4 regions of the Pseudoxanthomonas sp. LjRoot206 genome follow, and region 3 is predicted to be linked to each of the others. Evidence: predicted binding sites of a transcription regulator. Region 3 holds the regulator's gene; each other region holds the start of a gene.
The links. Region 3 encodes FliA, which starts transcription of late flagellar genes. Its sites were predicted from a motif close to TAAAGTTTNNCNNNCNNNGGCCGATAA; they were not measured.

Region 1 (3,446 bases), on a different contig from region 3:
GCGTCTGGAACGACGCCATCCCCAACGACACCCGCATCTGCAGCGTCGACGTCCTGACGCGTTCCAGTCCGGCCGCCGCGTATCCCGGTCGCGGACTGTCGGCGTATCGCCGCGCACTGGACTGGCTGCTGCTGACCGAAGCCCGCGACACGGAGCAGGCCGCATGACCACCCCGGCCGTCCTCGACGACTACCTGCTCGACCTGCTCGGCGATGTCGCCGTGCCGCCAGCGCAGGCCGCCGAGCCGGCGGCCGTCGCGCCTGCGGCGGATCCCCTGCCCGTCGCTGCGCCTGCGCTCGCCGTGGCCCCGGTGCGTGCCGGCAGCGAAGCCGACCTGATCACCGACGACGAATTCGAGGCCCTGCTCGACACGCTGCATGGCGACGGCCCACCCGGCGCGACCATCGAAGCGCCGGTGCCGCCTGCGCCCGCCTCCACGCTCGCGGTCGCGCCCGTGCGCGCCGGCAGCGAAGCGGACCTGATCAGCGACGACGAGTTCGAAGCCCTGCTCGACCAGTTGCATGGCGACGGCGCACCGACCGCGGTCGCGACCCCGCCCGCACCGCCGGCACCGCAAGCGGCGGCACCCGCGCTCGCCGTCGCCCCGGTCCGACCGGACCGCGACGACCTGATCGGCGACGACGAATTCGAAGCCCTGCTCGACGATCTGCATGGCGGTGCCGCGCCGACCTCGCGCGTGGCACCCGCGCCGGCCGCCCCGGCGCCGCTCGCACCGTCTCCGCGCGCGACCGCACCGTTGCCGGCCAAGCCCTTCCTGCTGACGCCGAGCGATAGCGGCGAGCGTCGTCGCGCGACCGAACGCAAGACCCGCTGGCTGCGCCTGCGCTGCGACCAGCAGCACTACGCGCTGGAACTGCTGAAGGTGCAGGAAGTCGTGCGCCCGGCCACCTTGCTGCCCCTGCGCGGCGCCGCACCGCACATGCTCGGCGTGATGAACCTGCGCGGCCAGGTGGTGCCGGTGATCGACCTGGGCCTGTACCTGGGCCGGCGCAGCGTGGACGTCGATGCCGTCACCCGCATCGTGGTGCTCGAAGAGCATGGCGAAACGCTGGGCCTGCGCGTGACCGCGGTCGAGGACGTCGCCAATCTCGCCGACCAGCAGATCGAATCGCCGGACAACGCACGCGTCGGCCGCATGTCGAACCCGCTGTTCCGCGGCATTGCGCGACTGAACGACAACGCGGTGATCCTGCTGGACGCGTCGCGGATCCTGCAGTGAGGCGAGCAGTGAGTGGAGAGGAGTGAGAAGTGACTAAGAACGACGTCGGGGCTTTCGCTCACTCCTCACTCCTCTCCACTCACTCCTCGCTTTACCCAACTCCGTCACACATTCACACCCGTCGCTCAAGAGCGGCCCCGCCGCGCCGATACATCACAAGAGCCGCCTTTCCGGAGACACGATGAGCGCTGTGCCATTGGGTGACGACCTCGGTATCGAGGCCGCCACCGACCTCAAGCAGCACCTGGCCCCGCATGTCGCGCAGCCGGAACCGCTGGCGCTGGACGCCGGCACCGTGCAGCGCGTGCACACCGCAAGCCTGCAGGTGCTGTGCAGCTTCGTGCGCCAGCGCGAGCAGGCCGGGCTGGCCACGGATTTCAGTGCGGTCAGCCAGAGTTTCCGCGACGCCGCGCGCCTGCTCGGCATCGCGCCGCAGCTCGGCCTGGCCAACGACAACGAACACAACACGCAACAAGTGGAGAACGCCGCATGAGCGCACGCATTCTGGTAGTGGACGATTCGGCCTCGATGCGACAGATGGTCGCCTTTGCCCTGAGCTCGGCGGGTTTCGCGGTAGATGAAGCCGAAGACGGCCAGGTCGCCCTGGGCCGCGCGCAGGGACAGAAGTTCAATGCCGTCGTCACCGACGTCAACATGCCCAACATGGACGGCATCTCGCTGATCCGTGCGCTGCGCGGCCTGCCGGACTACAAGTTCACGCCGATGCTGATGCTGACCACCGAATCGGCCGCCGACAAGAAGGCCGAAGGCAAGGCCGCCGGCGCCACCGGCTGGCTGGTCAAGCCGTTCAACCCGGAACAGCTGGTCGCCACCGTCCAGAAAGTCCTGGGCTGATCCCCACCTCCTCCGCTTACCTTCCGACCGCACCAGGGCACCGTCGCCATGAACATGGACATGCAGCGCTTCCACGCCACGTTCTTCGAGGAAAGCCGCGAAGGGCTGGAGGCCATGGAAGCCGGCCTGCTGTCGCTGGAACAAGGCAACCGCGACGGCGACCTGATCAATTCCATCTTCCGTGCCGCGCACTCCATCAAGGGTGGTTCGGCGACGTTTGGCTTCGACGCCATCGCCGGCATGACCCACGTGCTGGAGACGCTGCTGGACGAACTGCGTGCCGGCCAGCGTGCGGTCAGTCCGCCTGCGGTCGATGCGATGCTCGCCTCGGTCGACGTACTGCGCGCCCTGCTGGCCGAAGCCGAACACGGTACGCCCGCCGATCCCGCCGCCGTGCAGGCGATGAAGGACCGCCTCAACGCGGTGCTGTCCGGACAGGACGCACCGGCCGCCACCACGCCGGCCGCCGTCGCGATGGCCGAGTCCGAACCCGATGGCTGGAAGATCGGCTTCACCCCGGCGCCGTCGCTGTTCATGAGCGGCAACGATCCGCTGCGCATCCTGCGCGAACTGGAACATCTCGGCCCGCTGGAAATCGCGTGCCGCATGGAACGCCTGCCCGGTTTCGAGCAGATCGATCCGCTGGAAGCCTACCTGGCCTGGGACCTCGGCCTGATCGGCAAGGTCCCGCGCAGCGCGGTGGACGACGTGTTCGCCTGGGTCGTCGACGACTGCGAACTCGACATCCAGCCGATGCAGCGCAACGCCGTGCCGGTCGAAGCCGCCGCCATCGCCGCGCAGCCGGTGGCCGCCGTCGTCGCCAGCGGTGCGCAGGCGCCTGCCGCCGCGACCGCACCCGCCGCCAACGACGCGGCCGAGACCTCCATCCGTGTCAGCGTCGACAAGATCGACGGGCTGATCAACCTGGTCGGCGAACTCGTCATCACCCAGGCCATGCTGAAGCAGGTCTCCGGCCTGCTCGACCAGGCCCAGTGCGAGCGCCTGTTCGCCGGCCTCGACCTGCTGGAGCGCAACACCCGCGACCTGCAGGAAGCCGTCATCGGCGTGCGCATGCTGCCGGTGGACGCCGTGTTCCGCCGCTTCCCGCGCCTGGTCCGCGACCTGTCCGCGCGCCTCGGCAAGCAGGTACGCCTGCGGACCATCGGCGAAGGCACCGAGCTGGACAAGGGCCTGATCGAACGCATCGCTGATCCGCTGGTGCACCTGGTGCGCAACTCGATCGACCACGGTCTGGAAATGCCCGACGTGCGCGCGCAGGCCGGCAAGGACGAGACCGGCACCATCACCCTGGCGGCCTCGCACCAGGGTGGCCATATCGTCATCGAAGTCA
Region 2 (3,446 bases), on a different contig from region 3:
CATGTTGCCGTGCCTCCGACATTCCCAAGGAACTCCATCGCTGAAAGGCAATGGATTCCAGCGTGCGCTGGAATGACGGCAAGTCGGTAGCGGTAAGGATTCGAAGGTTGTCAACCACGTCGTCCCAGCGAAAGCTGGGCCCCATGTTGTCGTGCCTCTGACATTCCCAAGGACCCCCATCGCTGAAGGCAATGGATTCACGCTTGCGCTGGAATGACGTCAGGGGTGGCGACACGCATTCGGACACGTCAGTCACGTCGTCCCAGCGAGAGCTGGGACCCACTCCACTCTGCCGCTGCCTTCCCTGACGTTCGCAAGGAAGGACACATCGCCGAGAGGCCATGGATTCCGGCTTGCGCCGGAATGACGCCACGACTTCCCTCGCGGGCCGCTCCCTGTAGACCGGCATGACACATCGCAGACGCCGCGTCGCGCGGCGTGCACGCGGGACCGGAAACGCGTCAGGCGGCCTGTTCCTCGGCGCGCTCGACCATGGTCTCGGCCATCTGCCGCCAGTTGGGCAACTGGTCCAGCACGCCCAGCGACTTCAGGTAACCCTCGTCCACCGGCTCGTTGCCGGCCAGCGCGCCGGCCACGTGCACCGCGCCCGGCACCCAGAAGCTGCGAAGGCTGGAGCGCTGCGGCTGGCGGTGGAACGCCACCGCTTCGACGATCGGCATCGGCAGGCCCCACAGCCCCAGCAGGTAGGCGCCCGCCTCCGTGTGACCGGGACGGTCGTCGTCCTCGGCGGCTGGCGTGTCTCGCTCGTCGCGCACACCCGGCAGCAGCAGGCCGATGTCGGCCAGCAGCGCGGCGGTGGCGCCGAGTTCGGAACTGGTGCGCGGCAGGATCTTCGCCGCCAGCCGCGAGGCCAGCAGCGCCCGGTGCTGCAGGGCGGCGCGGTCGACGCTGGAGGTGGTCTTCATCGAGAACACCTCGCTGGCGAGCACGAGGTCGCGCAGCGTGCCCAGGCCCAGCCGCGTCACCGCGGCGCGCAGGTCGGTGATCGAGCGGCCGCTGGAGAAGTAGGCCGAGTTGCACAGCTGCAACACCTTGGCGGCGATGGCCGGATCGCCGGCCACCAGCCGGGCGATGTCGTTCGCCGTGCCTTCGTCCTCTTCCAGCGCCCGGGTGAGCGCGAAGTAGAGATGCGGCGGCGACGGCAGGTGCTCGACACGGCCGATCGCGCGTCGCAGGCGCGGACTGTCCAGCAGGTCGCGCAGTTCTTCCAGGCTGTGGATCGACTCCAGCACCGTTTCCGACGTCAGCGGCAGCGGCAGGAAGCGGTGCGCCACGCCGATCAGCTTGATCGGCGCCGCCAGGCTGTCGCTGCTGCCTTGCAGCAATGCGATGCGAATGGTCTCCGGACGCAGCGTGCGTATCTGGCCCAGCAGCGTGGCCGGTGGCAGGTCCGACAGCGCCGGTCCCACCATCACCACATCAACTGGCCCATTGGCGACCGCGAACATGGCCGACTTGCCATCGGCCACCGATTCGACGGTCCACTCGTCGCCCATGTCGCCGATGTAGTCGGCCAGATCGTCGGGCAGGCAGGCGGTATCGCCAACGTACAGAATGCGCAAGGCATGTCCCCTTATTGCTTGCAAGTTCAAGGCGTGCCTCCCGCTCGGGACGCACGGACCAATGGAATCTAGCAAGGGTGTCGGCCGCGCCGGTGCATTCTTGAGACGCGATGCGGGGAATGCGCAACGCTTCACACTCCGCTGTCGGTATCACCCCGACAGCGCCTGTTTCAGAAGCGCAGCATCGCCAGCAACTGCGGTCCGCGGTTGTTGAGGTTCAGGTTGCCGTCGAAGCGCGTGCGCTCGAAATCCAGGTCGACGTCGTTGTAGTTGTAACGCAGCGAGAACCCGACGCGCTGCCACGGGAAATACTCCAGACGCACCTGCAGGTCGCGCGCATCGCCGGTGACGTTGCCGCCGGTCTTCTTCGTGTAGGCCAGCGATGCGCCCCAGCGCCAGCGGTCCGACAACGACTGCGCGTACTCGGCACGCAGCATCGGCGCCCACTCGTCCTCGGACAGCGTATTGGCATAGGCGACCGGCGCGCCCGCCACCACCGCCGTCGCCTCCAGGTCGATGTCCACGTCGTAGCGCATCGCGCCCAGGCCAACGCCGAAGGCGCGCTGGCCATCGTGGTGGAAGAACCAGGTGTAGGACACGCCGGTGACCTTCAGGTCCATGCGCCCGGCCAGGTCCGCGTCCACCGGATAGGCGTTGTCGCCGATCTGCAGCGTGCGGTCCAGCAGGCGCGTGGTGTCGTCGTCGTAGTCGTAACCGAAGGCATCGAAGGCGTGGCGACGTTCCTCACCCAGGCTGCCGCCGATGCTCCACACCAGCGCGTCCTGCCGGTCCACGAAGCCGAGGTCGCGCTGGAAATTGACATGCGTGCCCATCGCGCCGTCGCTGGCATCCCAGCGCGTGTCCAGGTCGTGGTCGGCCCAGTAGCGTCCCGCGCCGACATGGAAACGGTCGACGGGCGGCAGGGCGTCCTGCGCAAGGGACGTGGCGGGCAGCCCCGCACAGAGCAGCAGGCAGAGCGCGGCGGAAGGGGACACGGGACGACTCCTGCGGCAGGGCGGACAGGGTTTGCGTCAACGTCGGCGAAGCGACGCGCGCAGCATCCGCCCGGCACCCCGCGCGGTCAAGGCGCGGCGCAGGTAAACGGATTCCCCGACGCGTCCATCACGGGCGGCACCGACAGGTGCAGCAGCAGGTGCGCCAGCGTCACCACATCCTGGAAGTTGTGCTGCAGCACGCGCCGCAGCAGGCCGGCATCGCCGCCACGCAGGTACTGCAGCCACGCGCCGGGCGCTTCGGATCCCGGCAGATCGTCTTCGCGCACGATGCCGAGCGCACGGCGCTCGATCGTGCCGAGGCGGCAGTTCTCCCACACGCCGCGATAGCGCCGACGCGTGGGGAACAGCAGGTCGAGGTGTTCCAGGCCGGCCAGCGGCGTACCCTGCCGCGCCAGCCGGTAGCGCGCGGCGAGCAGCGGCGCGTCGTAACAGCGCCCGTTGTAGCTGACCAGGCGCGTGTCGTCGGCCAGCCAGCGCGAGAATTCGCGCAGCATCGCCGGCTCGGCCGACAGGTGGGTGATCAGCAGCTGGCGCACGCGCAGTCCGCCGGGCACGAAATCCGAGGCGCCCACCATGAAGGCGCGCGTGCCGGTGCCGCCGGACAGGCCGGTGGTTTCGGTGTCGAAGAACAGCATGCCCTGCGTCGGCAGCGCCCCCGCCCGTGCGAACGTACCGTCGACCTCTGTCGCGACGTCGTCGAACGGCAGCATCTGTTCCAGCCGCAGCAGGCCCGGTGCGATCTCGTCGCCCGGCAGCGCACGGTCGCATACACGCACCCCCTTCGGCGCCTGTGTACGTTCGCGGATTCCCAGCATGCGCCGCAGCGCAGGCAAGGGATCGTGCACCG
Region 3 (3,446 bases):
GCGCCCACCTCGTGCTGCGGCTGGACCAGCTGCGCCGCGAAGCCGATGAACCCTGCTCGACCGAGGCCACCCATGTCGCCTGATCACCCGCTGCAGACCAACCCCCGCAGCACCCCGCCGTTGCCCGGCGCCTTCCATCCCGTGCGTGTCGTCGCCGTCACCGGCGGCAAGGGCGGCGTGGGCAAGACCAATGTGTCGGTCAACCTCGCCGTGTCGCTGGCCGAAATGGGCAAGCGCACGCTGCTGATGGACGCCGACCTCGGCCTGGCCAACGTCGACGTACTGCTCGGCCTGTCGCCCAAGTTCACCCTGGCCGACCTGATCGCCGGCCGTTGTGGGCTGGAAGACGTACTGCTGGAAGGTCCCGAAGGCGTGCTGGTGGTACCGGCCTCGTCGGGTTTCCGCCACATGGCCGAACTGACGCCGGCCGAGCATGTCGGCCTGGTCAACGTGTTCTCCGAACTGCAGCGCGCCCTCGACTTCATGGTGGTCGATACGGCCGCCGGCATCAGCGACAGCGTGCTGACCTTCTGCCAGGCCGCGCAGGACACCGTGGTGGTGGTCTGCGACGAACCGGCCTCGATCACCGACGCCTACGCACTGATCAAGGTACTGGCGCGCGAACGCGGCCTGGACCGTGTCCACGTCGTCGCGAACATGGTCCGCGACCCCAACGAGGGCCGCAAGCTGTACGAAAAGCTCGCCCGCGTCTGCGAACGTTTCCTCGGCGATGTCGCCCTGCACTACCTGGGCGCCGTACCGCAGGACGACTGGCTGCGCCGTGCGGTGCAGCGCCAGCAGCCAGTGGTGAAGGCCTACCCGGGCAGCCCGTCCGCCCGCGCCATCACCGATATCGCCCGCACCACCGCGCGTTGGCAGCCGCCGGTCGGCGCGCGCGGCAACGTGGAGTTCTTCGTCGAACGCCTGATCCAGCGCGGGGTGGCCGCATGAACACCGCCGCCGCCCAGTACCGCGCCGTCCAGCGCGGCAATGCCAACGACTTCGTCACCCAGCACGCCGACCTGGTGCGCCGCATCGCCCACCACCTGGCGGCTCGGCTGCCGGCCAGCGTGGAGATCGACGACCTGGTGCAGGCCGGCATGATCGGCCTGCTGGAAGCCTCGCGCAGCTACGACGCCGAACAGGGCGCCTCGTTCGAGACCTACGCCTCGATCCGCATCCGCGGCTCGATGATCGACGAGATCCGTCGCGGCGACTGGGTACCGCGCTCGGTCCACCGCCGCGCCCGCCAGGCCGCGGCCACCGTGCGCGAGATCGAGCAGCGCACCGGCCGTGCCGCCATCGCCACCGAAGTGGCGAGCGCGATGGAGATGCCGTTGCCCGAATACCTGCGCCTGATGGAAGACGCCGCGCGCGGCCAGGTGTTGAGTCTGGAATCGCACATCGACGACCACGGCGAGCCCAACACCACGCGCACCGGCGGTCCGTCGCCGCAGCAGAACCTGGAGCGCAGCGAGTTCCGCCAGCAACTGGTCAAGTGCATCGGCCAGCTGCCCGAACGCGAGCAGCTGGTGCTGTCGATGTACTACGAACAGGAACTCAACCTGAAGGAAATCGGCGCGGTGCTCGGCGTGAGCGAATCCCGCGTCTGCCAGATCCACGGCCAGGCGATGGTGCGCCTGCGTGGACGCCTGCAGGTCTTCGAGAAGGCCGATGCGGGACTGGAAGACGACGAGTGACCCAGGCAACCCCATGACCCTGTAGGAGCGCCCTGGGGCGCGATGCGTTTCGGTCGATGCGAGCAAAAGCATCGCGCCCGAGGGCGCTCCTACAAGAGCAGCTTTAGCGTTCGCCTAAATCTTTCCCGCCCCCGGCCGATATCCCCACCAGTCCCACCGTCCACGCAACACCGGAGCACCCGTGACCAACAAGAACATGCGCATCCTCATCGTGGATGACTTCTCCACGATGCGCCGCATCATCAAGAACCTGCTCAACGACCTGGGCTACACGAACACGGCCGAGGCCGACGACGGCAACACCGCGCTGGTCGCGCTGGCCCAGGGCAGCTTCGATTTCGTGGTCACCGACTGGAACATGCCCGGCATGACCGGCATCGAACTGCTCAAGTCGATCCGCGCCGACGACCGCTTCAAGACCCTGCCGGTGCTGATGGTGACCGCCGAGGCCAAGCGCGAGCAGATCATCGAAGCCGCGCAGAACGGCGTGAACGGCTACATCATCAAGCCGTTCACGGCGCAGACGCTGGAAGAGAAGCTCGGAAAGATCTTCGAACGCCTGGGAGCGGCCGCCTGATGAACGCCGTCGCCGACGCCACCGGCGCCCGTGCGGCGCTGGTGGAAAAACTGCAGACCGCGCTCGATGCCCTGGAACAGGGCGACGAAGCCGGCTGGCGCCGCGAACTGGACGCCATCGCCGCCTGGCGCACGCAGCCGATGATGCAGGGCCTGGGTCGCCTGGCCCGCGAGCTGGCGCAGACGCTGGGCGAACTGCCGCCGACCGACGCCGGCGAACTCGACGATGCCTGCTCCCGCCTCGACCATGTGGTCGAGATGACCGAACAGGCCAGCCACAAGACGCTGGACCTGGCCGAACAGTGCCGCGGCTACGCCACGCGGCTGAAAGCCACCGACCTGTCGGCCGACCAGGCCGCACTGGTCGACAGCATCGGCAAGGGGCTGTCCGAGATGGCGCTGGCGCAGAGCTACCAGGACCTGACGGGCCAGATCATCCGTCGCGTGGCCGGCATCGTGCGCCGCGTGCACGAGGGTTTCGGCGCGCTCGGCCTGCCGCCGCCGGAAAAAAAGCAGGACAAGGGTTCAGAACTCGCCGGCCCGGCCGTTGCTGGTCTTGACCGCAATGCGTTTTCGCAGGACGACGCCGACGACCTGCTGTCCGGCCTGGGGTTGTAGCCCCGGGGGACGCGCGCTGCGGAACCGGAGACCCGTCATGTCCGCTGCTGCCCGCCGTTCCCGCCACCCCGTCGTCCTGCTGTTCGTGGGATTGCTGCTGGTCTGCGATGTCGTGGTGGGGCGCTTCCTGCGCCGCCGCCACGCCCACGCGATGCGCCTGCTCGATTCCTCCCGCTGATCGCCTGCCCGGTAACCGACCCGCCCATGTCCGCCGTCACGCCTGAAATCGCCGCCGACTTTCTGATCGAAGCGCAGGAGATCCTCGACCGGCTCGGCGAACAGCTGGTCACGCTGGAACAGGATCCGTCCGACAGCGGCCAGCTCAACGCGGTGTTCCGCGGCTTCCACACGCTGAAGGGCGGCGCCGGCTTCCTCGGCATCCAGGCCATGGTCAACCTCTGCCATGCGGCGGAAGAAACCCTGGGGCTGGTGCGCGCCGGCCAGGCCGCGCTGGAATCGCAGCACTTCGACGCCGCCCAGCAGTCGCTGGACTGGCTGCAGCAGATGCTGGACGCCGTCGGTGCGGGCGACGACCCGCCGCACGCGCCGCAG
Region 4 (3,446 bases), on a different contig from region 3:
TCCTGGAACTGGCGCAGTTCAATGCGCTGGAATTCCATCCCTGGGGTGCGTGCGCGGATGCGCCGGACCTGGCCGATCGCATCGTGTTCGACCTGGATCCCGGCCCCGACGTCGCCTGGGCGCGCGTGGTGGAGGCGGCGCGGCTGGTCCGCAAGCGCCTGCGCGCGCTCGGGCTGGTTTCCTACGTGCGTACGTCGGGTGGCAAAGGCCTGCATGTGGTGGTGCCGCTGAAACCGGCGTGTCCGTGGTTGCAGGTGAAGGACTTCGCGCATGCGTTCGCCGAATCGATGGCGGCGTCCGAGCCACTGTCCTACGTCGCCACCGCGACCAAGAAGTTCCGCAAGGGGCGCATCTTCATCGACTACCTGCGCAACGGGCGAGGCGCGACCAGCGTGGCCTCGTTCTCGCTGCGCGCGCGCGAAGGCGCCCCGGTCGCGATGCCGTTGCGCTGGGAAGAACTCGGGCGCATCAAGAGCGGCGATGCCTATACGCTGGCCTCCGCGCCGCGCCGCATGGCCCGCATCGGCGAGCATCCCTGGGGCGGCTACACGCGCAGGAAGCAGGATCTCGCGTCCGTCGCAGCGCGCCTGGCGAAAGGCGCGGTCAAGGGAACGGATTCCCGCTGACGCCATCTCCCTGCGCAGACGAAGAAGCCCCGCGACGGCGGGGCTTCGTACCGGTACTGCGTGATCGGCAGCCTCAGCTGGCGTGCTTGAGCACCTGCTTGCGGTCGCGCATCACGTTGTGGCACTCGCGCACGCTCGGCAGCAGGGCCTGGGCTTCGGCACGGGCGGCGGCGGGGGTGTCGTCGTCGCTGATGGTCTCGTTGAACGCCTTCAGCAGGCGATCCTCGGACTCTTCCAGCTCGGCGACGTAGCCGTAGGTGGTGTCGCCCAGCGCGGCACGGACCTTGCCGTAGAACTGCTGCATGCTGCCGACCATCGTGCCATGTTCGGCCGGCGTGCCGCCGGTGGCGGCGACGGCGGCGCTGAGGCGCGCCACGATGTCCTGCTTCACGCCGGCGATGCGCGTGAACAGCGACGCCAGTTCCGCGTCCTTCACCTTGCCGGCGGCTTCGGTGTAGAAGCTGTGGCCGTCGCGGGCGATCTCGATCAGGTCGTTGAGGCTGTGCTGGATCTTCTTCTGGGTATTCATGGGAAAACTCCTGTAGACGTGGACGTGGACCGGAAGGCGACCCGCCCTCCTGAACCCACCGTGGCGCACGCGGGATCAACGTCGTGTGACCGCCGCAGGTTGCGATTCATGAACATCGCGGCGGCGCGAAACCCGCGCAACATTGCTAAAGATTCCGTTCGCGCGGCCGATGACCATGAGGTCGAACATGCGAAGAAGGCAGGTGCGCGTGCCGCTGCTTGCGAGAGTGACGGACTGGTGGTCGAAGAACCGGCGTTCGCCGGTCGCGCCGCCGTTGGCGGATGCTGCGCCGATGGAAGGCGTGGCGCCGTCGTCCGCATCGTTGAGCTCGCTGTCGCGCGACTGGGCCGGGCCGCTGCTGCGGCTGGGCGGGGTGGACGCATCGTCGTCGCGGTCGCCGGAAGACAGTATCGCCGTCATCGCGGCCGCCACGCGCGCGCTGGTGCGCTTCGCCGAGGATCCGCAACGGCTGCCTCGGCGCCCCCAACTGCTGCCGCAGCTGCTCAGCACGCTCAACGACGACGAGGCCTCCAGCCGCGATATCGCCGGCATCATCGCGCGCGATCCCGCGCTGGCCGCCAACCTGCTGAAACTCGCCAACAGCGCGCTCTACCGCAGCCATGCGGCGCCGGTGGAAAGCCTGGACCGTGCGGTGGCCATGGTCGGCGTGGACGGCCTGCGCCATCTGGTCGCGGTGGCGCTCATGCAGCCGGTGATGCGGACGGAAGGCGGCGTGTTCGGTCGCCTGCCGGACCTGGTCTGGGACCATACCCAGCGCAGCGCGCTGATCGCGGCCGAGGCCGCGCGTGCAGGCGGCCGCGAGGACGTGTTCGCCGCGCAGCTGCTTGCCTTGTTGCAGGGCCTGGGGGCCATCGTGGTGGTGCAGGTCCTCCGCGACGTCGCCGCGAAGGACGGACTGCCCGATGTGGACGCGATGGCCAGGGTGCTGCACCGCTGGTCGCCACGCATCGGCCGTGCCGTCGCGCACGAGTGGGCGCTGTCGGAGCGCGTGGTGCTGGCATTGCACGAGCAGGGTGCGGACGAGATCGCGTCGGCCAGTCTGCTTGCACGCGCGCTCGCTGGCGCGGGTCCGGAGGCCAGCGACGCGATGGAAGCCGAAGCCATCGCGGTCGCGGCCTGAGACTCCCGTCCGTTTTCCCGACAGTCAGGTAATCCACGCGCGCTTGACGCGATCCTTATAGCGCGTGCGGTATCCCTCGTATCGCAAAGACCAACGACGAGGTGCAGCCATGACACTCGAACTGCGTTGCCGATGCGGAAAGGTGCAGGGTACGGTCGACACGCATCGCGCCTATGCGCGGGCCACGTGCTACTGCCACGATTGCCAGATGTACGCACGCTATCTGAACCAGTCCGGGATGATCGATGCCCACGGCGGCACCGATATCGTGGCGATGAATCCGCAGGCTGTGACGTTCACCGCCGGCGAAGAACATATCGCTGGCGTGTGCCTGCATGAGGGCGGGCTGCTGCGCTGGTATGCGGGATGTTGCCGTACGCCACTCGCCAATACGCCGCGCGACGGCAAGGTCGCCTACGTGGGTGTCGTGGCCGCCTGTCTGCCGGACAAGGCTGGTCTGGAGGCGGCGTTCGGATCGCGAGACCGGATCGTACTGAATGCCGGATCGGCCATGGGCGAAGTGCGCGCCACGCCGCTGGCGATGGCAGCAGGTGGCCTGAGGATAGCGGGCGGGATCCTGATGGCGAAACTGCGTGGACAGGTGCCGTCGCTGTTCTTCGATGCGAGCGGGCAGCCGCACCGGACCGCGCATCCGTTGAGTCCGCAGGAGCGCGAATCCGCACGGCTCGAGCCCGCCTGACATCCACGCGGCCGCCCTCGGGCCGCCTCATGTTCAGGCCAGTTGGCGGTCCGTCTGCGCGGCGAACAGCAGGTCGGCTTCGACCGGCTCGCCCATCAGGTAACCCTGGTACAGATCGCAGCCAAGGCGGCGCAGGTGATGGCGCTGGCCGGGGGTTTCCACGCCTTCGGCCACGACGCGCAGGTTGAGCGTCTTGCCCAGTGCGATGATGGACGCGACGATCGCGATGTCTTCCGCGTTCGATTCCAGCTCGCGGACGAAGGCCCGGTCGATCTTCAGCTCGGATGCGGGCAGCCGCTTCAGGTACAGCAGGCTCGAATAGCCGGTGCCGAAGTCGTCGATCGAGATCTTGACGCCCATCCGGGTCAGTTCGTCGAGGATGCCGAGACTGGCGTCGGCATCGCGCATCGCCGTGGTTTCGGTGATTTCCAGGGTCAGGCTCTCGGCCGG

Region 1: a site for FliA is predicted at 1,366-1,392, ahead of AC04MD_RS15480 (STAS domain-containing protein). Genes of this name have one in related genera too.
Region 2: a site for FliA is predicted at 1,661-1,687, ahead of AC04MD_RS15775 (HDOD domain-containing protein). Genes of this name have one in related genera too.
Region 4: a site for FliA is predicted at 1,302-1,328, ahead of AC04MD_RS03490 (HDOD domain-containing protein). Genes of this name have one in related genera too.

What each region holds. Positions count from the first base shown of each region.
Region 1 is NZ_JBGFFI010000005.1:2,550-5,995, forward strand. It holds gene AC04MD_RS15470 (ParA family protein) at 1-167, shown strand, start outside; gene AC04MD_RS15475 (chemotaxis protein CheW) at 164-1,240, shown strand; gene AC04MD_RS15480 (STAS domain-containing protein) at 1,422-1,733, shown strand; gene AC04MD_RS15485 (response regulator) at 1,730-2,095, shown strand; gene AC04MD_RS15490 (chemotaxis protein CheA) at 2,144-3,446, shown strand, end outside.
Region 2 is NZ_JBGFFI010000005.1:72,672-76,117, forward strand. It holds gene AC04MD_RS15775 (HDOD domain-containing protein) at 462-1,583, opposite strand; gene AC04MD_RS15780 (hypothetical protein) at 1,754-2,578, opposite strand; gene AC04MD_RS15785 (ribonuclease H-like domain-containing protein) at 2,665-3,446, opposite strand, start outside.
Region 3 is NZ_JBGFFI010000009.1:1,681-5,126, reverse strand. It holds gene flhF (flagellar biosynthesis protein FlhF) at 1-83, shown strand, start outside; gene AC04MD_RS19775 (MinD/ParA family protein) at 73-951, shown strand; gene AC04MD_RS19770 (RNA polymerase sigma factor FliA) at 948-1,700, shown strand; gene AC04MD_RS19765 (chemotaxis response regulator CheY) at 1,897-2,277, shown strand; gene AC04MD_RS19760 (protein phosphatase CheZ) at 2,277-2,894, shown strand; gene AC04MD_RS19755 (hypothetical protein) at 2,932-3,072, shown strand; gene AC04MD_RS19750 (chemotaxis protein CheA) at 3,099-3,446, shown strand, end outside.
Region 4 is NZ_JBGFFI010000001.1:688,762-692,207, forward strand. It holds gene ligD (DNA ligase D) at 1-626, shown strand, start outside; gene AC04MD_RS03485 (PA2169 family four-helix-bundle protein) at 700-1,155, opposite strand; gene AC04MD_RS03490 (HDOD domain-containing protein) at 1,343-2,296, shown strand; gene AC04MD_RS03495 (DUF6151 family protein) at 2,361-2,996, shown strand; gene AC04MD_RS03500 (putative bifunctional diguanylate cyclase/phosphodiesterase) at 3,030-3,446, opposite strand, start outside.